DNA from 2 places in the Rothia sp. QJM3NY_36 genome. Region 2 is predicted to be linked to the other one. Evidence: riboswitches for the same ligand, from Rfam matches in the RefSeq annotation. Region 2 holds a riboswitch; the other holds the start of a gene.
What was found. A riboswitch is a leader RNA that binds a small molecule or an ion and turns the genes downstream of it on or off. The one in region 2 is predicted to bind S-adenosylmethionine.
Positions count from the first base shown of each region.

Region 1 (7,265 bases), 320 kb from region 2:
GGCCCCCGGCGGACCCTCCCTCGGCCACGATCCGGGCGGCATCCGCCCACGGCTGGGCCGCCAGGTGGTCCGTCACGGCGATGAAGTCCGTGAACGTGTTCCGCTTCGCCAGCTTCTTCCCGTCCGTGTACCAGGCCCGACCCAGCTCGCCGCCGCCGCGCACGTGGGCGACGACGTAGATCACGCCGCGATCCAGCAGGGACAGCCGCGGGATGGAGAAGTACGGGTCCATGCTGGCCTCGTAGGAGCCGTACCCGTACTGCAGCACCGGGTGCTCCGCGTCGAGGTCCAGGTCCGCCCGGTGCATGACGGAGACGGGGATGCGGGTCCCGTCGGGGGCCTCTGCCCAGTCCCGGTACGCCGTGTAGTCCCGCGCGTCGAAGCCGCCGAGCACGGGCTGCTCCCGGCGCAGCAGCAGCCGCCGCCCCTGGGGCAGGTAGTCGTACACCCGCGAGGGGGTGGTCCAGGAGGTGACGGCCAGGCGCACCACGGGCGAGCGGACCGAGCAGTGCGACAGGCTCGCGGTGAACAGCTGCTCGTCGAAGGCCGGGAAGAACGGCTCGGGGACGACGCCGCCGCGCAGCGCCGCCGCGATCTCGCTCAGCGGCAGGAACCCGACCTGGCTGATGGTCTCCTGACGCAGCCCCACGACGGCGTGGCCCGCGCCCAGGGCCACCGCCTCCACCCGACGCCCGGGCTGCGGGGCCAGCAGCGCGGTCCAGGCCCGGCGCAGCCGCTCGATGCGGCCCGACGCCGCCCGGGCGGCCTCCCGGTCCAGGACCACCAGCTGGCCGTCCGGGGCGGCGTCGTCGAGCACCAGGAGCACCGCCGGGACGCCCTCCAGCTCCACCGGGTCCGCGCTGGCCAGCACCCGGGCCCCGCGGTCCAGGAGCAGCCAGGGGTCCGCCGGCTCGGCGGCGTCCAGCTCGGCCAGCTCCAGCAGGCGGATTTCGGTGGTCTCGGAGTGCCCGGATTCGAAGATCAGGTGGGTCTCATCGGAGCTCAGGCCGCAGCCCAGCCACATCGTCGGGTCCTGCTCGGCCAGCAGGCTCAGATCCGCCTCCACGGGGGTCCCGATCCGGTGGGCCCGGATCTCACACGGGCGCCAGGACTCATCCACGAGGGTGTAGATCAGCCAGCGTCCATCCGGGGTCAGGAAGCCCCCGGCGAAGACCTCCTCCAGCCGGTCTGCCAGCAGCTGCCCGGTGCGCAGATCCTTCACGTACTGGGTGTAGCGCTCATCCCCGGAGGCATCCACGGAGTAGGTCAGCAGGTTCCCGGTCCGGTCCCGGGAGAAGGAGCCCAGGGCGAAGAACGGTACGGACTCGGACAGCTCCTGCGCATCCAGCACGGTCTGCTCCCCGGGCAGGGTCTCACCGGGCCGGATGACCGGCGGCTCCCACGCCTCGGGATCCCGCTCGTCGCCGACGGCGGGCACCCGGCAGTACACGGGGTGATCGTGGCCCTCGGTGGTGCGGGCGAACCACCACCAGGCGCCGTCGCGCACGGGCACGGTCAGGTCCGTCTCCTGCACGCGCTCGCGGATCTCCCGGAACAGGCGGGTGCGCAGCCCGGCCAGCGGGGCGGTCACGGCCTCGGCGTAGGCATTCTCCGCCTCCAGCTGGGCGCGCACCCGCGGCTCCTCCTTGGCCCGCAGCCACTCGTAGGGGTCCTCGAAGGCGTCCCCGTGCAGGGTGCGCACGGTGGGTTCCTGCGGGGTGCTCGGGGGTTCGGCGTCGCCCCAGACGGGGGAGGGAGTCTGGCTCATCCCTCCACTGTAGGGGCAGGGGAGGGCCCGGCCCCACCGCCGCGGCGGCGCACCAGCGGGTACACCGCGGCCAGCAGGACGCACCAGATGACCCCCACGTACAGGGCCACCCGGGTGTCCTCGAAGAAGGCCAGCAGCACCACCACGCCCACCATGAACGCCAGGGCCAGCCAGGAGGCCAGCGGCCACAGCGGGGTGGGGAAGGCCGTGGCGGTCCCCTCGGCGCGCATCCGGCGTTTGAAGGCCAGGTGGGTCAGCAGGATCATCACCCACACCTGCACCGTGGCGAAGGTGGCCAGGGAGGCGACGATCAGGAACGCGTTCTCGAAGAAGTGGTTGACCAGCACCCCGACCACCAGCACCAGGATCATCGCCAGGACCGTGAACAGCGGGATCCCGCGGGAGGAGACCCGGGCGAAGGCCCGCGGCGCCTGACCGCGCTCGGCCAGGCCGAACAGCATCCGCCCCGCCCCGTAGATGTCCGCGTTGATGGCGGAGACCGCGGCGGTGAGGACCACGAAGTTCAGGATGTGCGCGGCCGCCGGGACGCCCAGGGCGGAGAAGATCTGCACGAACGGCGAGGAATCGCCGTCGATGGCCGACCACGGCGTCAGGGACATGATCACGCCCATGGTCAGCACGTAGAACAGCAGGATGCGCACCGGCACCGTGTTCACCGCCCGGGGGATGGACACCTCCGGGTGCTGGGCCTCACCGGCGGTGATCCCGATGGTCTCCACCCCGCCGAAGGCGAACATGACCACCGTGAAGCAGGCGAGGAACCCGGCCAGGCCGTTCGGGAAGAAGCCGCCCTGATCCCACAGATTGGCCACCGTGGAGGGCTGGACCGGATCCAGCTGCACGCCGAAGACCAGCAGGGCAGCACCCCCGACGATCATCGCGACGATCGCGGAGATCTTGATGATGCTGAACCAGAACTCCGCCTCCCCGAAGACCTTGACCTTCCCCAGGTTCACCGCCGCCAGCAGCAGCAGCACCGCGGTGATCCACACCCAGCTGGGGGTGCCCGGGAACCAGAACCGCATGTACAGGGCGACCGCCGTCACATCGGCCACCGCGACCAGCGCCATCTCGAAGGCGTAGGACCAGCCCGTGACGAACCCGGCCCACGGGCCCAGGTACAGGTGCGCGTACTCGGAGAACGCCCCCGCCACCGGATGGGCCAGGGCCATCTCGCCCATCGCCCGCATGACCATGAACACCGCGGCCCCGCCGATCACGTAGGCCAGCAGCACGGAGGGCCCGGCGAAGCCGATCGCGGAGGCCGAGCCGAGGAACAAGCCCGTGCCGATCGCAGAGCCGAGCGCGATGAAGCGGATGTGGCGCAGGGTCAGCCCCCGCTGCAGGGTGGTCGGATCCGCGGCGTCGGCGGGGGACGGCGAGGGGAGGCTGGTACCGGACATGGAGTTCCTCATCGGACGACGAAAGCGGTGCGTGGGCGCGCGGCGCACCGGAGGATGCGGACAGTCCGCCCCCGGCCCGTCCTCGCGCACCGTTCCACCCTAGAGGACGTCGCGGCGGCGTCACACGCGTCACGATCCGTCATCCGCGGACCCATTCGCCGCCGTCCTTGACCGGCGCCGGACGGGGGAGCAGGGTTGATGCCAGGTCACGAGAGCCAGCGACAAGCCCCAGCTAGCTGGCCGGCAACCCTCCCACCGCGGTGGGGTGCCCTGGGTGAGGACCTGGCCGCACCGCCGACCGGCGGACGCGGCAAGCGCGGGCGCACGAGTGCCCGGGAGGTCGCCGACAGACCTCCGCGCACGCCGAGAGGCTGCTCCCCGGTGAACCAGCGGGTTCCGGGTCGAGAGGCAGTGCGCGGGCTCCCACCGGTGATGTCCTCCCGTGTGCGACGTCGTCGCCCCTGACACAGAAGCGCAGGAGCAACCATGACCGAGAACACCACCCTCCCGACCCCCTCCGCCCCGCAGGGCTGGGGATTCGACACCCGCCAGATCCACGCCGGGCAGGAGCCCGACGCCGCGACCGGCGCCCGGGCGCTGCCCGTCTACCAGACCACCTCCTTCGTCTTCCCCGACGCCGAGACCGCGGCCAACCGCTTCGGCCTCAAGGAGCTGGGCCCCATCTACAGCCGCCTGACCAACCCCACCCAGGAGGTCGTGGAGAACCGCATCGCCTCCCTGGAGGGCGGGGTCGGGGCGCTGCTGGTCTCCTCCGGGCAGGCCGCGATCACCCTCGCGCTGCTCAACGTGGCCCAGGCCGGGGACCACATCGTGGCCAGCCCCAGCCTGTACGGCGGCACCTACAACCTGCTCAAGCACACCCTGGCCGCCTACGGCATCGAGACCACCTTCGTGGAGGACTTCTCCGACCCGGAGGCCTGGCGTGCGGCCGTGCGCCCCAACACCAAGGCCTTCTACGGGGAGACCGTCCCGAACCCGCGCAGCGACGTCCTGGACATCGAGGCGCTCGCGGCGGTGGCCCACGACTCCGGGGTGCCGCTGATCGTGGACAACACGGTGCCCACCCCGTACCTGATCCGGCCCATCGAGTGGGGTGCCGACGTCGTCGTGCACTCGGCGACCAAGTACCTCGGCGGGCACGGCAACTCCATCGGCGGGGCGATCGTGGATGCCGGCAGGTTCGACTACGGCCGGGACCCGGAGCGCTACCCGCAGTTCAACACCCCGGATCCCAGCTACCACGGGCTGGTCTTCGCGGAGGACCTCGGGGAGAAGGGCGTGTTCGGCGTGAACCTGTCCTACATCCTGCGGGCCCGGGTGACCCTGCTGCGGGACCTGGGCTGCTCGATCTCCCCGACCAACGCCTTCAACATCTCCGTGGGCATCGAGACGCTGTCCCTGCGGGTCCAGCGCCACGTGGACAACGCCCAGAAGGTGGCCGAATGGCTGCAGGCCCGTCCCGAGGTCACGAAGGTGCACTACGCCGGTCTGCCCTCCTCCCCGTGGTACGAGCTGGGACGCAAGTACGGCCCGCAGGGCGTGGGTGCTGTGGTCGGCTTCGAGATCGACGGCGGCTCCCCGGCGGCCCAGCGGTTCGTGGACTCCCTGGTGCTGCACTCCAACGTCGCGAACATCGGGGACGTGCGCTCGCTGGTGATCCACCCGGCCTCCACGACCCACTCCCAGCTGTCCGAAGATGAGCTGCGCGCGGCCGGGGTGGCCCCCGGGTTCGTGCGGCTGGCCGTGGGCATCGAGGACATCCGGGACATCCTCGCGGACCTGGAGCACGGCTTCGAGCGGATCGCCGAGGCCCGTGAGACGGGTGCCGTCGAGGGGGCCGCGCAGGACGCGCGGGCCCCGGAGCCGGCGGCGTGACCGCGGTGGCAGCACCCGTCGGGACCCGGGCCGAGGGTGTGGTGCGCACCCTCGGCCTTGGGCCCCTGGCCCTGGAGAGCGGGCAGGTGCTGCCCGCTGCGTCCCTGGCCTACGAGACGTGGGGCGAGCTCGCCCCGGACGCCTCGAACGCGGTGCTGGTGCTGCACGCCCTGACCGGGGACACCCACGCCGCCGCCGGGCGGGTGGGACCGGAGGCCCCCGAGCAGACCCGGCTGGCCGCGAGCCGGCCGGGCTGGTGGGAGGGCCTGATCGGGCCGGGGCGCGCCATCGACACGGACCGGTACTTCGTGGTGTGCCCCAATATGCTCGGCGGCTGCGACGGCTCCACGGGCCCGTGCTCGCCGGGCCCGGACGGGAGGATCTGGGGTTCCCGCTTCCCGCGGGCGAGCCTGCGCGACGCCGTCGCGGCCGAGGCCCTGCTCGCCGATGCCTTGGGCATCGACCGGTGGCACCTGGTGGTGGGCGGGTCCCTGGGCGGTTGCCGGGCCGCGGAGTGGGCGGTGAGCTTCCCGGAGCGGGTGCGGGCCTGCGCCGTCGTCGCGGCCGGTCCCGCGGCCACCGCCGAGCAGATCGCGTGGGGCCACGCCCAGGCTCTGGCCATTCGGCAGGATCCGGAGTTCCGCGACGGCGACTACCCCCTCGGGGCGGGTCCGGTGCGAGGCCTGGAGCTGGCCCGGCGCATCGCCCACATCACCTACCGCTCACCTGCCGAGCTGGACCGTCGCTTCGGGCGCCGCGGGCAGGAGGGCACGGAAGAGGACCGGGCGGTGCACGGGCGCGGGCGGTACCGGGTGGAGAGCTACCTGGACCACCAGGGCCGGCAATTGGCCCGCCGCTTCGACGCCAACGCGTACCTGGGGCTGACGGAGGCCCTGCTCGGGCATGACCTGGGACGGGGCCGGGGCGGGCTGCGGGCGGGCTTGGCCCGCACCACCTGCCGGTGGACCGTGGCCGCGGTGGATTCGGATCGGCTGTTCCACCCGGAGCAGTCCGAGCTGCTGGCGGCCAGCCTGCCCCGCCCGGTGCGGGTGCGCCGGATCGCCTCGACCCGCGGGCACGACGGCTTCCTCACGGAGACGCAGCAGCTGGGGAGGATCCTCACCGAGACCGTCTTGTGACCACCCCTCCTGCACCCCCTGCGCAGAACCGGAGATGCGTGACATTCCCGGAGCTGACGTCTCCCGTGATGCCGCGCATCTCCAGTTCTGCGGGTGCGGAGGGCGGATAGCATGGTGGGCATGAGCTTCGACCCCGTCGTGGAGTACTCCCGCCCCGAGGCCGAGCGCGCCGGCACCCACCTGGTGCTGATGCTGCACGGCTACGGCTCGAATGAGCGGGACCTGATGAGCATGGTCCCGTCCCTGCCCGGCGAGGGCTTCACCTACGCCGCGATGCGCGCCCCGCAGCCCTGTGGCCCCGGATTCCAGTGGTTCCCGCTGACGGGGACGCCCGGGGAGCGGATCGGCGTGGACGAGCAGGGGCTGCGCGAGGCGGCCGAGGGCCTGGTCGCCTGGATCGAGGAGCACCGGGAGCCCTACGCCGGGGTCATCCTGCTGGGCTTCTCCCAGGGCATGGCCGTGGCCTCCTCCGCGGTGCGCCACCGGCCCGGGATCGCCCGGGCCCTCGTCGGCCTGTCCGGCTTCGTCCCGTCCCTGCCGGAGGACTTCGCTCACGACGCCGCCCTGGCGCAGGTCCGCCCTCGGCTGCCCGTCTTCTACGGCCGGGATCAGCAGGACCCGGTGATCCCGGAGCCGATGGTCGCCGAGACCCTGGGCTGGCTGCGAGAGCACGCGGAGGTCACCAAGGTGCTCTACGCGGGGATGGGGCACAGCGTGTGCCCGCAGGAGATCGGGCACGTGGGGGAGTTCCTGCGCCACGTGGCACGGGAGGCTGAGGCATGAGCTGTCTCGCCGTGCCCAGTTGCGCGGGCCGAGCGACGCGAGATGAGCTGCGACATAGAGGACATAGAGAGGATCGCTTAGATGACTGCTGATGATCGGGGGAGGGACCTCGCCGACATCGAAGTCTCCGTCATCATCCCGGCCTACAACGCCCAGGCGGAGTTGCCCTGCCAGCTGGCCGCCCTGCGGGATCAGGACTCCGACCTTCCGTACGAGGTGATCGTGGCGGACAACGGCTCCACGGATGGGACCGCG
Region 1 covers NZ_CM149658.1:729,440-736,704, forward strand. The annotation lists gene AC0VXQ_RS03145 (S9 family peptidase) at 1-1,768, opposite strand, end outside; gene AC0VXQ_RS03150 (amino acid permease) at 1,765-3,192, opposite strand; SAM riboswitch class IV at 3,397-3,515, shown strand; gene AC0VXQ_RS03155 (bifunctional o-acetylhomoserine/o-acetylserine sulfhydrylase) at 3,679-5,088, shown strand; gene metX (homoserine O-acetyltransferase MetX) at 5,085-6,227, shown strand; gene AC0VXQ_RS03165 (alpha/beta hydrolase) at 6,348-7,010, shown strand; gene AC0VXQ_RS03170 (glycosyltransferase family 2 protein) at 7,092-7,265, shown strand, end outside.
Region 1: another riboswitch for S-adenosylmethionine. It lies ahead of AC0VXQ_RS03155 (bifunctional o-acetylhomoserine/o-acetylserine sulfhydrylase); the one in region 2 lies ahead of metE (5-methyltetrahydropteroyltriglutamate--homocysteine S-methyltransferase).

Region 2 (7,265 bases):
GGCCGCCCCCATCACGTAGACCCCCAGGCCCAGGACCGCGCCGATGACGGCGCCGGCCACCTCGAGGGCGCCGCCGAAGATGAGGTTCTCGTCGATCATGCTGACCAGGCTGCCCAGCAGGGCCAGTCCGCAGCCGATCCAGCCGATGAGCACCCCGGTGCGCAGCCGCTGCGGGGCGGGGCCCGCCTGCCGGACATCACCGGGCTGGGGCACATACCCTCCGGAACCGGTCGCATCGCCGTAGCGGGGGACGCCGCCGGGGGCCCCGCCCGGCTGGGCACCCTGCCCATAGACCGGTGCACCCTGACCATGCGTCGGCGCGCCCTGGCCGTAGCCGGGGGCCTGCTGGTACCCGGCGTGGCCCGGGGCGGGTGCCCCCGCGGCGGGCCCGCCCGCGGCGTCGGCGCCGTCCTGCGGGGCGTACTGGCCGTAGCGCGGTTGGGGACGGTCGCGGCTCGGGTCCTCGGGGGAAGAAGGGGGCTGGGTCATCTCATCCTCATTCGGTCGGGGCGGTCTGGGACCGGTGGTGGTGCATACCACCAGTTCACCAGAAAAACCGCGACGGCGCGCCCCCGCCGGGGACGCGCCGTCGAGAGGAGGTCACGGGGTCGGAGCGCCGCCGTTGACGTCCAGCACTGAGCCGACCACGTAGCTGGACTCCGCAGAAGCCAGGTACACGTACGCCGGGGCGATCTCCACGGGGTGACCGGCCCGCCCCAGCCAGGACTGCTGGCCGAAGCCGTCCAGCTTCGCATCGGGCTGCCCGTCGGTGACCTGCAGCGGCGTCCAGAAGGGCCCCGGAGCCACCGCGTTCACGCGGATCCCCTGCGGGGCCGCCTGCTGGGCCAGGGACTTGGTGAAGGCCTTGATCGCGGCCTTCGTCGCGGCGTAGTCCGGGAGCACATCCGAGGGCTTGTAGGCCTGCACCGAGGTGGTGTTGATGATGGTCGAACCGGCCGGCATCACCCGCAGCGCCGCCCGGGACAGGGTGAACATCGCCTGCACGTTGAGGGCGAAGCTGCGATCCACCTGGTCATCGGTGAGCTCCTGGATGCTCTCGGACCAGAACTGCATGCCCGCGTTGTTGACCAGGATGTCCAGCCCGCCCAGCTCCTGAACGGCGGCCTCCACCAGCCCGTCCCGGTACGAGGCCTCCAGCAGATCCCCCGGCAGCAGCGCCGCGGTGCGGCCCTCCGCCCGGATCAGCTCGGCGACCGCCTGGGCGTCCTCCTCCTCATCCGGCAGGTAGGCGATCGCGACGTCGGCGCCCTCGCGGGCGAAGGCGATCGCCACGGCCGCGCCGATCCCGGAATCGCCCCCGGTGATCAGGGCCCGACGCCCGGGCAGGCGCCCCAGGCCCCGGTAGGTGCGCTCGCCGCGATCCGGCTTCGGCTCCAGGCGGACATCCAGCCCGGGATTGGGCTGGTGCTGGGGATCCGGGTTCAGCTGCGGGTAGGCGGTCACCGGGTTCGCGAACTCCAGCTGGGAGGCCACGGGGGTGCGCTGCTCATCGGTCACGCTCTGCTCCTTATGTTGAGGGCCCGGGGTCACCGGGCCGGGGTGCGCGCCGACGCCGTGGGCGGCGTCGGCGCGCGAGGGGCCGCGGCGGGCGCGACCGGGTGCGGGGTGCGGCCTCAGAAGGACTGGGCGCTGACCCGCACCAGCTTCTCGTTGGTGAACTCCTTCAGGCCCCACTCGGCCAGCTCCCGGCCGTAGCCGGAGCGGCCGATGCCGCCGAAGGGCAGGCCCGCCTGGGTCACCAGGTGCTCGTTGACGTGCACCATCCCGGCCTGCATCCGCCGGGCGAAGCGCTCGCCGCGCTCCAGGTCCTCGGTCCACACCGAGGCCTGCAACCCGTAGTCGGTGTGGTTGGCCAGGCGCAGCGCGTCCTCCTCGTCCTCGGCGCGGTAGACGATCACGGCGGGGCCGAACAGCTCGTTGCAGCCCAGGTCGGAATCCGGGTCCACGTCGGTGAGCAGGGCGGGGGACATGAACCAGCCGGGACGCTCCAGCTTCTCGCCGCCGGTGCGCAGGGTCGCCCCGTTCCGCACGGCGTCGTGGATGCGCTGGACCACCTCGTCCCGGGCGGTTTCGGAGGACAGAGGCCCCATGTCGGCGTCGGGATCGTCCCAGGCGCCCACGCGGATCGCCTCCACGGCCTCCTGGGCCTTGGCGACGAACTCCTCGTAGAGCTCATCGACCACGATGATCCGCTTGGGGGAGGTGCACACCTGCCCCTGCACGGAGGTGCGCAGCCCGACGGCGGTGCGCACCAGCGCGTCCAGGTCCGAGGTGTCCAGGACGACGAACGGGTCGTTGCCGCCCAGCTCCAGCACGGACTTCTTGAGGTTCTTCCCCGCGTTTTGCGCGACGGAGGCCCCGGCCCGCTCGGAGCCGGTCAAGGAGACCCCGCGCACCCGGAAGTCCTCCAGCACGGCGGGGACGTCCTCGGTGTCCAGGTAGAGGTTGATGTAGGCGTCCTCCGGGATCCCGGCCTCGTGCAGGATCTCGGCGAAGGTGCCCGCGGACAGCGGGCAGATGGCCGCCTGCTTCATCAGGATCGTGTTGCCGATCAGCAGATTCGGGGCGGCGAAGCGGGCCAGCTGGTAGTAGGGGAAGTTCCACGGCATGATCCCCAGCAGCACGCCCAGCGGCTCGTGCTCCACGATGGTCTTCTGCGCGCCCTGCGGCTGCAGCTCGGTGGGCTCCAGGACGTCGGGGCCGTGCTCGGCGTACCAGCGGAAGATGGAGGCGACCAGCTGGACCTCCTGCAGGCCCTCGCTCTTGAGCTTGCCCATCTCCCGGCCGATGATCCCGGCCAGCTCCTCGGGGCGCTGCTCGAAGAGGTCTCCGACCTTCGCCAGGGCCTGGGCGCGCTGGGCGATCGGGGTGTCCCGCCAGGGGCCGACGGCGCGGTGCGCCCGCTCGATGATCTCGGGGATCTGCTGGGCGGGCAGGGAGTCGAAGGTCTGCTCGACCTCGCCGGTGGATGCGTTGGTCACTGCGAATTCGGTCATAACCCCTAGTCAACGCCCCGGGTGGGGGACGGTTCCAGGGGTTTTCGCCGTGAGCATGACGACGGGGGCGTCATCCGGGGACGCCGGGCGTCATCGGCGCGTCGCACGGTCACATCCGCGTCCGTTCTTGGCTGGCCGCGGCTGCGCCGGTTCACTGGAGGGGTACCTATCCAGAGCGGCCGAGAGACCTGGCTCGACGACGCCGCAGCAACCACCCCCACCGCCCTCGTGCGACGGTTCGGGAACGGTGCTCCCGCCAGGACCGATGGATACCGTGCGACAGCCGCCGCGGCTGCCGCGATCCGTCGGCCGATCCTGCAGAAGGAGGCCCGACGTGCCCGCCGCACCCCCGACCCCGCCGCCCTCGCTGTCCTACGAGCTGTTCCCACCGCGCGGACCCGCCGCCCAGGACGCCCTGCTGCGCACCCTCGACGCCCTCGCCCCGACCGCCCCCGACTGGGTCTCCGTGACCACCGGGGTGCAGGCCGATCGACGCGCCGGCTGCCTGGACCTGCTGGAGCACCTGGTGCACCACACCCTGTACCGGCCGCTGGCCCACGTGATCGCCACGGGCAGCACCCGCGGGCAGCTGCGGGAGCTGACGGCCCGGATCCTGGACCTCGGGGTGCGCGGGATCCTCGCGCTGCGCGGGGACCGCCCGCCCGGATACGTCCCCGGGCCGGAGGAGCTGCCGTTCGCCCGCCACCTCGTGGAGCTGGTCCGGGAGGTGGAGCGGGAGCACCGCGCCCACCTGGGCGCTGGGCGCCTGGCGGTGGGGGTCGCGGCCTATCCCGTGCGCCACCCCGAATCCCCGAGCGCCCTGCACGACATCGAGGTGCTGCTGGCCAAGGAGCGGGCCGGGGCGGACTTCGCGATCACCCAGGTCTGCCAGGACCCGCAGGACCACGTCCGGCTGCGGGCCCGGGCCGAGCAGGCCGGGGTGGGGCTGCCGCTGGTGGCTGGGATCCTCCCGGTGACCAGCCTGCGCCGCTACGAGAGGGTCTGCGCCCTGGCCGGGCTGGCGGTGGACGAGCGCTTCGCCCACCGGCTGGAGACCGCCGAGAGCGAGACGCAGCGGCGTCGGGTGGGGGTGGCCCGGGCCCGGGAGCAGGCCCTGGCCGCCCTGGACGCCGGGGCGCCGGGACTGCACCTGTACACCTTCAACGAGCATCCCGCGGCCCTGGAGCTGCTGGAGGTCCTGGACCTGCCTCGCCCCTCCCCGACACCCCGCCCGCCCCTGGGCCGACGCAGTCCGGTGGAGACCGCCCGGGGGCACCTGCCCTCCGGCTCCCAGCCCCTGGACGAGGAGATCCTCCCGGCGCCTGCGACCGAGAAGCAGCGCCATCCGGGACCGCCGGACCGTTCCCGCCACCCCGATCACCCCCACACCCGAGACACCCGATCCGATGCCGAGGAGACCACCGTGAGCACCACCGACCGCACCGCCGAGCACACTGAAGAGCGCGCCGCCCTGTCCACCCACGGGGCCGCCGCCTGCCCCTTCCCCGCCGCGACCGTCCTGGGATACCCGCGCATCGGGCCCCGCCGGGAGCTCAAGCGCGCCCTGGAGCGGCGCTGGTCCGGGAACGCCGACGCCGCGGACCTGGCCAGCGAGGTCACCGCCCTGCGGGTGCGCACCGTCGCCCGGCTGCGCGAGCTGGGACTGACCGGCTGCTCCGCGATCCCCGCGTCCTTCGCCCTCTACGACCAGGTGCTCGACGCGATCGTCGCCACCGGGGCCGTGCCCGCCCGCTTCCACGACCTCGCCGACGAGCACGGGCGCCTGGACCGGGAGGCCTCCTTCGTCCTGGCCCGCGGCGACGCCGCCCGCGGGCCCCTGGAGATGACCAAGTGGTTCGACACCAACTACCACTACCTGGTCCCCGAGATCGGGCCGGAGACCCCCTTCGCGGCGAACCCCGAGGAGCTCAAGGGCCAGGTCTACGCCGGCACCTACTCCCCGGCCGACGCCGCGGCCCTGCGCCCGGCCGTCGTCGGACCCGTGACCTTCCTGCTGCTGGCCAAGCCCGAGGACTCCGCCCCGGCCGGCTACGACCCCCTGGACCGGCTGGAGGATCTGCTGCCGGTGTACTCCGAGCTGATCGCGGCCCTGGGGTGCACCGGGGTGCGCTGGGTGCAGCTGGAGGAGCCCGCCCTGGCGGCCGACCAGGACCGGGAGGATCTGCCGGAGCTGGTGGAGCGGGCCTACCGCGTGCTCTCCGAGGCCCGGGCGGCGGAGGACCCCGCCCTGCTGGTCACCACCGCCTACGGGGACGCCCGTGAGCTGCTGCCGGTGCTGGCCCGCACCGGGGTGGAGGCCGTGCACGCGGACCTGGCCTCCGGGCGGCGCGGACTGCGCCGGCTCACCGCCGAGCAGCTCGAGCCCTTCCTCGCCCCGCAGGCCCCGGCGCTGGTGGCCGGCGTCGTGGACGGGCGCAACGTGTGGCGCACGGACCTGCCGGGTGCCCTGGACCTGCTCGAGGAGCTGACCGAGGCCGGCGCCCGGGTGCGGGTGGGCACCTCCACCTCCCTGCTGCACGTGCCCCACGACCTCGAGGCCGAGACCGCCCTGCCCGGCCACGCCCGGAACCGCCTGGCCTTCGCGGACCAGAAGGTCCAGGAGGTGCTGATCCTCGCCCGCGGCCTGGCCGAGGGACGGGAGGCGATCGCCGAGGAGCTCGCGGCGGCCGAGGCGAGCCCGACCGAGCCGGGCCGCAGCACGCCCGACGCCGGGGACCCCGGGCTCGATGCGGCCGTGCGCTCGCGCGCCGCGGCCGTGGGCCCGCAGGACCGCCGGCGGGAGCCGGGACAGGTGCGTCGCGACATCCAGCGCGAACGCGGCGCGGCCGCGGGGCTGGGCCCGGTGCCGACCACGACCATCGGCTCCTTCCCGCAGACCCCCGAGATCCGGCGGGCCCGCGCCGAGCACCGGGCCGGGCGGCTGTCCGAGGAGGGCTACCGGGATCGGCTGCGGGAGGAGATCGCCCGGGTGATCCGGCTGCAGGAGGAGCTGGGGCTGGATGTGCTGGTGCACGGTGAGGCCGAGCGCAACGACATGGTCCAGTACTTCGCCGAGCACTTCGAGGGCTTCTCCGCGACCGAGCACGGCTGGGTGCAGTCCTACGGCTCTCGCTGCACCCGCCCCTCGATCCTGTGGGGCGACGTCTCCCGGAAGGGGGAGGGGGTGCGCGGGGAGGCCTTCACCGTCCCGTGGATCACCTGGGCGCAGTCGCTGACCGAGCGCCCGGTCAAGGGGATGCTCACCGGCCCGGTCACGATCCTCGCGTGGTCCTTCGTCCGGGAGGACCAGCCGCTGGCCGTCACCGCGGACCAGGTGGCCCTGGCCCTGCGCGATGAGGTGAGGGATCTGGAGGACGCCGGCATCGGCATCGTGCAGGTGGACGAGCCGGCCCTGCGCGAGCTGCTGCCGCTGCGTCGGGAGGACCACGCCGCGTACCTGGAGTGGGCGGTGCAGGCCTTCCGCCTGGCCACCTCCGGGGTGCGCGCCGAGACCCAGATCCACACGCACCTGTGCTACTCGGAGTTCGGGGAGGTGCTCGCGGCGATCGACGCGCTGGACGCCGACGTCACCAGCGTGGAGGCGGCCCGCTCCCGGATGGAGCTGCTGGCCCCGCTGGCCGAGTCCGGTTTCGACCGCGGCATCGGGCCGGGGGTGTGGGACATCCACTCCCCGCGGGTGCCCGCCGAGGAGGAGATCCGGGACCTGCTCCAGGCCGCGGCGCGGGTGGTGCCGGCGGATCGGCTGTGGGCCAACCCGGACTGCGGGCTGAAGACCCGGGGATACCCGGAGACCGAGGCCGCGCTGCGCCACCTGGTGGCCGCGGCCGCGGCGGTGCGTCGGGAGGCCGCGGCGCGTCCGGAGGAGGCGGTGCCGGTGGCCTGAGCCCCGCTCAGTCCTCGGGCAGCAGCTCGACGATCCCCTCCAGGAACTCCGGGGTGTCCAGTCCCGGATCCACCGAGATCCGCACGAAGTAGCCGTGCATGAGAGCCAGCAGCCCGTCCGCGCGGCGCCGGGCCAGCTCCTCCGCGGGCCCGGCGTCGCCCTGACGGCGGGCCCAGGGCAGCAGGGCCCCGGCCATCAGGTCCCGGACCCGCCGCAGGTTGCCCCGGGCCAGCTGCGCGATCCGGGGGTCCAGGACGGCCTCGGACCACAGCTGCAGGAACATGCGCATCAGGTCTCGGTCCACGACGTCGCGCGGCACGGTGCGGGCGATGCCCCGGGGGGTC
Region 2 covers NZ_CM149658.1:406,173-413,437, forward strand. The annotation lists gene AC0VXQ_RS01780 (hypothetical protein) at 1-489, opposite strand, end outside; gene AC0VXQ_RS01785 (SDR family oxidoreductase) at 601-1,494, opposite strand; gene AC0VXQ_RS01790 (NAD-dependent succinate-semialdehyde dehydrogenase) at 1,635-3,017, opposite strand; SAM riboswitch class I at 3,181-3,289, shown strand; gene metE (5-methyltetrahydropteroyltriglutamate--homocysteine S-methyltransferase) at 3,352-6,921, shown strand; gene AC0VXQ_RS01800 (TetR/AcrR family transcriptional regulator) at 6,929-7,265, opposite strand, start outside.